Regions from separate parts of the Hydrogenophaga sp. L76 genome, predicted to be linked through region 2. Evidence: riboswitches for the same ligand, from Rfam matches in the RefSeq annotation. Region 2 holds a riboswitch; the other holds the start of a gene.
What was found. Region 2 has a riboswitch for thiamine pyrophosphate ahead of AC23D4_RS07610 (thiamine ABC transporter substrate-binding protein). Riboswitches for the same ligand answer to the same signal wherever they lie in the genome.

Region 1 (3,395 bases), 460 kb from region 2:
CGAAGCCGGGTCGAACACCGTGACATGGTGCCCCGCGCGGGACAGCTGCCACGCGAGCAGGCGGCCGAGCACACCCGCGCCAGCGATGCCGATGCGTGCCATGGTTCAGACCTTGGTCGAGATGGATGACACCGGCACGTAGAACTCGCCGCCCACCGCCTTGAACTCCGCGCTCTTCTGCGCCATGCCTTCGGCCAGTGCCGCTTCTTCGCTCACACCTTTGGCGGCGGCGTAGTCGCGCACGTCCTGCGTGATCTTCATGCTGCAGAACTTCGGCCCGCACATGGAGCAGAAGTGCGCCTCCTTCGACGAGTCCTTGGGCAGGGTTTCGTCGTGGTAGTCCTCGGCGGTCTGCGGGTCCAGGCCGAGCGCGAACTGGTCGCGCCAGCGGAATTCGAAGCGCGCCTTGCTCATGGCGTCGTCGCGCGCGCGGGCGCCCGGGTGGCCCTTGGCGATGTCGGCCGCGTGGGCGGCGATCTTGTAGGCAATGATCCCTTGCTTCACGTCGTCGCGGTCGGGCAGGCCCAGGTGTTCCTTGGGCGTCACGTAGCAGAGCATGGAGGTGCCCATCCAGCCGATCATGGCAGCGCCCACGGCGCTGGCGATGTGGTCGTAGCCGGGTGCGATGTCGATGGTCAGCGGACCGAGGGTGTAGAACGGCGCTTCGTGGCAGTGCTTCAGCTGCTCGTCCATGTTGGCCTGGATCAGGTGCATGGGCACGTGGCCGGGGCCTTCGATCATGGTCTGCACGTCGTGCTTCCAGGCCACCTGGGTCAGCTCGCCCAGCGTCTTGAGTTCGGCGAATTGCGCTTCGTCGTTGGCGTCCGACGCGCTGCCCGGGCGCAGGCCGTCGCCGAGCGAGAAGCTCACGTCGTAGGCCTTCATGATTTCGCAGATCTCGTCGAAGTGCGTGTAGAGGAAGTTCTCTTTGTGGTGGGTGATGCACCACTTGGCCAGGATCGAGCCGCCGCGCGAGACGATGCCGGTGCGGCGCTGTGCCGTGAGGTGGATGTAGGCCAGGCGCACGCCGGCGTGGATGGTGAAGTAGTCCACGCCCTGTTCGGCCTGCTCGATCAGCGTGTCGCGGTAGATCGCCCAGGTCAGGTCTTCGGCCACGCCGCCCACTTTTTCCAGTGCCTGGTAGATCGGCACCGTGCCGATGGGCACCGGGCTGTTGCGCACGATCCAGTCGCGCGTGGTGTGGATGTTCTTGCCGGTGGACAGGTCCATCACGTTGTCGGCGCCCCAGCGGATCGCCCACACCAGCTTGTCCACTTCTTCCTCGATGCTGGAGGTGACGGCCGAGTTGCCGATGTTGGCGTTGATCTTCACGCCGAAATTGCGCCCGATGGCCATGGGCTCGACCTCGGGGTGGTTGATGTTGGCCGGGATGATGGCGCGGCCGCGCGCCACTTCGTCGCGCACGAATTCGGGCGTGAACAGCTCGGGGATGCGCGCGCCCATGGGGTTGCCGCGCAGGCGCGCTTCACGCGCCGGGTCGCCCAGGTACTCGCGCATCCACTCGCGCTTGCCGTTTTCGCGCAGGGCCACGTACTCCATCTCGGGCGTGACGATGCCTTTGCGCGCGTAGTGCATCTGCGTCACGTTCTGCCCGCTCTTTGCACGGCGCGGCGTGCGCTGCAGGCCGGCGGCCTCGGCGCGCAGGGCCTCGATGCGTTCGATGGTGGTGCCGTTGTTCTGCGCCTCGTTCTTGATGCCGTCGTCCAACGCGGCGCGCTGGCGGCCGGTGTAGGTTTCGGTGTCGCCACGCGCCGCGATCCAGGCGCCGCGCACGTCGGCCAGGCCGGTGCGCACGTCGATGGCGGCGGTCGGGTCGCTGTAGGGGCCGGAGGTGTCGTACACCGTGACCTGCTCACCATTGCTCAGCAGGATCTCCCGCATGGGCACCTGGATGCTGGCCTGCGAGCCGGGCACGTAGATCTTGCGCGAAGCGGGGAAGGGCTCGCGGCTGAGTGCGAACTGGTCGGCGAAGGGAATCTTGTCGGGGGCGTTCATGGCGGCGGTCTCCTGTTGGGGCTGTAAATGCTCCGGAGACCGCCCGTCAAAACATGCACCCGGGCCCACCGCTGGTGTGGACGGACCCGTTGCACGAGGAACGGGTCGGGGATGCAGGCCCTGGGGGCTGCGCTCTTCTTTCGCTGGTACTAGCCAGATCAAGTTCACGGGTTCGGTTTTTCAACCATCTCAGCGCTGGACCTTTCGGTCTGTGCACCCCGGAGCAGGGCGGAGTGTATCCCGGTTTTTTGAATGCGCTGAGCACCGACCCCACGGGGCGCTTGCCTATTGCGTTGCGCCCCGTGTCCGCCACCGCACCAATCATGCTGCCGCGTTTTGTTACGCTGCTTGATCGTGTTCCGCCGCCAACCCAAGCCATCGAGACCCTCCACGCCCATGACCTGGCTCACCTGGCTGTTCCTCATCGTCGCGGCGCTCGCGCTGATTTTCGTGGGCCTCACCGCCGTCGGCGGCATGCGCTGGACCGGGGCGACGCAGGCGATCCTGGCGCGTCTAGAGGCGAAACGCCTGCCCGCCGCACCCGCACGATACGACCCGCGCGAAATCGAAGGCCTGCCCGCGCCCGTGCAGCGCTATTTCAGCACCGTGCTCACGCCGGGTCAGGCCATCGTCACCGCGGCCACGCTGGAGCACACCGGCCGCTTCAACCTGTCGGCCACCGGAGAACAGTGGAAGCCGTTCACCTCGCGCCAGCGGGTGGTCGTGCAACGCCCGGGTTTTCTGTGGGACGCGCGCATCGCCCTGGCGCCCGGCGTGTCGGTGCGTGTGCACGACAGCTATGCGGACGGCGAAGGCCTGCTGCACGCTGCCGTTTTTGGTCTCTTCAGCGTGGCCGACCTGCGGGGCGGTGGCGAACTGGCGCGCGGCGAGCTGATGCGCTTCTTTGCCGAAGCCGCCTGGTACCCCACCGCCTTGTTGCCCAGCCAGGGCGTGCGCTGGACCGCGGTGGACAGGCACTCCGCCAAGGCCACGCTGACGGATGGCGCGCTCTCGATCACCCTGCTGTTCCGCTTCGATGCATCGGGCCTGATGACGTCCATGCGCGCCGAAGCGCGCGGCCGTATAGTCGGCAATGAGGTCAGTTCGGCTCCGTGGGAGGGCACCTGGGCCAACCACCAGCGCGTGGATGGCATGACCGTGCCCCTGTCCGGCGAAGTGGCTTGGCTGCTGCCCGAAGGCCGCAAGACCTACTGGCGTGGCACAGTCACCTCTCTCAACCACGAATGGTCGCCCTGAACCGGTCGCCGCCCAGCGAACCGCCACACTGTCACCCCGCCCCTCCCACCACCGCAAGGACATCACCATGTACGGATTCACCACCACCATCCAGGGCACCTCGTTCGATGAAGCGCTCGCCC
Region 2 (3,395 bases):
CGCCCTCGGCGGACTTCATTTTCAATATCCAGGCGGCGCTCTCGCCGCAGCAGATCGTGGTCTGGGAAGAGCTGCAGGTCAGCCAGCCGGTGCCGCTGGTCATGCACACCGACGCCGCCACACGCAACCGCACCCTGCGCCTGACCGCCGGCGTGGGCCCGCTGCGGGTGCGCTACCGCGCCACGCTGGACATCCGGCACCACGAAGCGGCGCCCGAAACCGTGTTCGAAACCCCGGTGGCCCAGTTGCCCACCGACGCGCTGCTCTACATCTACCCCAGCCGCTACTGCCAGTCGGACTGCGTGACCGCGCTCGCCAACTCGCTGTTCGGGCAGATGCCGCACGGTTATGGCCGCGTGAAGGCGATCCAGGAGTGGGTGCAGAGCCAGGTCACGTTCCAGTCCAACACCAGCAACTCCATGACCTCGGCGCTGGACACCCTGAACGATCACAAGGGCGTCTGCCGCGATTTTGCCCACCTGATGATCACGATGTGCCGCGCGCTCAACATCCCGGCGCGTTTCACCACCGCGATCGACTTCGGCGCCGACCCGGCCCTGGGACCGACCGACTTCCACGCCTACGTCGAGGTCTACCTCGGCCACCGCTGGTACCTGTTCGATCCGTCCGGCACCGCCATTCCCATGGGCTTCGTGCGCATCGGCACCGGCCGCGATGCCGCCGATGCCTCGTTCGCCACCATCTTTGGCGGCGTGCAGGCGCAGGCGCCGGTCATCGACATTTCGGCCCAGGTGAACCCGCAGAACGGCTGGCAGATGCCGGTGCACCGCACCGAGGCGCTGTCCACCGACAGCGGCTGGCACACCGGCTTCTGACCGTTCCCGGGGGCTGGCGGGCCGGCGAAGCCGATCCGCCCGTCCGCCGGCGCCAGGCCCGGGCCGCGCCTGTGGCCTAATAAGGGGTTTTCAACTTCTCTCTCTGGAACCGACATGGGCAACAAAATCGTCACCGAAGCCGACCGCAAAGCCACCCCCCGCCCCACTCCCGTCCCCGGCATGACGCTGGTCAGCCCGGGCCGTGGTCAGCGCGTGAGCCTGGAGCGTGGCGTGGCCACCCGCTCGAAGAAGAACCCGGGCAAGCGCTCCGGCAAGGGCGGCTGATCGCCTGTCCTGCCGGCCTTCGGGCCGGCGCCTGAAAAAGGTCCGTTGCGGACCTTTTTTGTTTTCCGGAAGTGCTTTCGGGCTCCGTGCTCTCAGCGCCGGAACGTGAGGAAGCGGCCCTTGTACGCCTCGCCGCCCTCCAGTGTCTTGTCGGCCGTGCGCATGGTCAGGCGGTAGCCCAGCGCCGCCATCTCGCGGCAGAAGGCGCTGCGGTTGCTGCGGTCCGGGTCCACGATGATGATCTCGGCGTGCAGGGTCGCGTGCTGGTCGATGAAGCGCGCGAGCTGGGCGGGCTGCTGGCGTTCGTAGAGCAAGTCGCTGCCGATGATGAGGTCGAAGCGGCCCAGGCCGCTGGCGCCGCTGGCGTCGTCCAGCGCCCAGTTGCCGGGCTTGCAGGGCAGTGGGCCCAGACCGTTGGCGAGCAGGTTTTCCCGCAGGAAGGTCTCGGTCAGCGGATGCCAGTCGGTCACGGTCACATTGCCGGCCCGGCGGTGGATCACCAGGCTGGCCAGCGCCAGGCCGGCGCCGATTTCCAGGATGCGTTTGCCTTCGATGGGGTGGCTGTGCATGGCCAGCGCGAGCACGCGCGCCGAGGGCCAGACCTGGCCAAACAGCGGCCAGCCCGAGGCGCCCATGCCTGCGTCTTCGGCGCTGCCAAACGGGTCAGCGTATTGCTGGTTGTCGAGCAGGGAGCGGACGTCGTAGTCCAGTCCACCGATGTTGACGGTCTGTTGACGGACCTCGTAGCCGGGCATGTGCGGTTCTTTTCATGGTGCGTGTGCGGTGTGAAACGGTTCTGGTCGAACGGGCACAGCGCTTCCATGGGGACCATGGGCAGGGGCATGCGGGGCCGAGGAGGCAATCTCGCGGATGGCCGCGCAGAGGCTGCGGGCGCGGACCACGGTAACACAGGGGCACGTGGCGGGCTGAGGTGGGGTCTACAATCCGCAGCTTCACCGGGGGTGCCGGGCCCGCAATCACGCGGGCAGCGGCTGAGAAATACCCCTCTCACCTGATCTGGATCGTGCCAGCGTAGGGAGCGTGAGCAGCCGGCCGCCGATGCATGCGAGCCGCCCTGTCAGACGTTCCCCATGGCGTTTTTTTCGACAAGGCGGCTCCACATGCAACGGCGGTTTTTTTCTGCGGCACTGGTTTCGGTTTCCCTCGCGGCCCTGGGCGCAGCGCCCGCGGCCTGGGCACAGGCGGTGCCGCTGCGCGTGCTGACCCACGGTTCGTTCGACCTGCCCAAGGAGCTGCTGGCGCAGTTCGAGAAAAACGCGGGCGTCAAGCTGCAGATCGTCAAGGCGGGTGACGCTGGCGAGATGGTCAACAAGCTCATTCTCACCAAGGCCAAGCCCATCGCCGACGTGGTCTACGGCATCGACAACACCTTGCTGCCGCGCGCCACGGCCGCGAAGGTCCTCGACGCCTACACCGGCCCCGCCGCGCAACGCGCCTCGGCCGCTGCCATGGCCGAGGGCGCCGACAAGACCGGTGTGGTCTCGGGCGTGGTCCCGGTGGACTACGGCTTCGTGAACCTCAACGTCGACAAGGCCTGGTTCGCCAGCAAGGGCCTGGCGCTGCCGACTTTGCTGGAAGACCTCACCAAGCCCGCCTACGCCAAGCTGCTGGTGGTGCAGAACCCGGCCACCTCCAGCCCCGGCCAGGCCTTCGTGTTCGCCACCATCGCCGGCCTGGGCGAAGAGGCGGCGTTCCAGTGGTGGGCGAAGATGCGCGCCAACGGCGTGAAGGTGGTCAAGGGCTGGACCGAGGCCTACTACACCGAGTTCACGCGCAACGGCGGCACGCGGCCCATCGTGGTCAGTTACGCCAGCAGCCCGGCGGCCGAGGTGTTCTACGCCAAGGAAAAGCTGAGCGAGTCGCCCACCGCCAACCTGTTCCTTCAGGGCGGCGTGTTCCGCCAGGTCGAGGGTGTGGCGCTGGTCAAGGGCGGCAACCCGGCCGCGCGCGATGCCGCCGCCAGGTTCATCGAGTTCCTGCGCTCGGCCCCGGCCCAGCAGGCGCTGCAGACCACGATGTGGATGTTCCCGGCCGAAGCGGGCGCCGCGCAAGTGGACGTGTTGAAACAGCACGCCAGCGAGCCGGCGGCGTTTGACAACCCCAGCGCCGCAGAGGCCTCTGCCAAAGGCAAGGCCTGGCTGCAGCGCTGGACCAAGACCGTCCTCAAATAAACCCCATGCCGCGCCTGCCAGCCCGCTGGCTGCTGCCCGCGTTGCCGCTGGCCTTTCTGGCGCTGCTGCTGGTGGCGCCGGT

Region 1: linked by a shared signal. The riboswitch ahead of thiC (phosphomethylpyrimidine synthase ThiC) and the one ahead of AC23D4_RS07610 (thiamine ABC transporter substrate-binding protein) in region 2 are both predicted to bind thiamine pyrophosphate.

The regions. Positions count from the first base shown of each region.
Region 1 is NZ_CM172807.1:2,061,971-2,065,365, reverse strand. Features, by position in the region: gene AC23D4_RS09840 (FAD-dependent oxidoreductase) at 1-102, opposite strand, end outside; gene thiC (phosphomethylpyrimidine synthase ThiC) at 106-2,016, opposite strand; TPP riboswitch at 2,135-2,247, opposite strand; gene AC23D4_RS09830 (DUF6920 family protein) at 2,413-3,273, shown strand; gene AC23D4_RS09825 (DUF302 domain-containing protein) at 3,341-3,395, shown strand, end outside.
Region 2 is NZ_CM172807.1:1,606,101-1,609,495, reverse strand. Features, by position in the region: gene AC23D4_RS07625 (transglutaminase-like domain-containing protein) at 1-836, shown strand, start outside; gene AC23D4_RS07620 (hypothetical protein) at 951-1,121, shown strand; gene AC23D4_RS07615 (class I SAM-dependent methyltransferase) at 1,214-1,876, opposite strand; TPP riboswitch at 2,070-2,178, shown strand; gene AC23D4_RS07610 (thiamine ABC transporter substrate-binding protein) at 2,243-3,313, shown strand; gene AC23D4_RS07605 (ABC transporter permease) at 3,319-3,395, shown strand, end outside.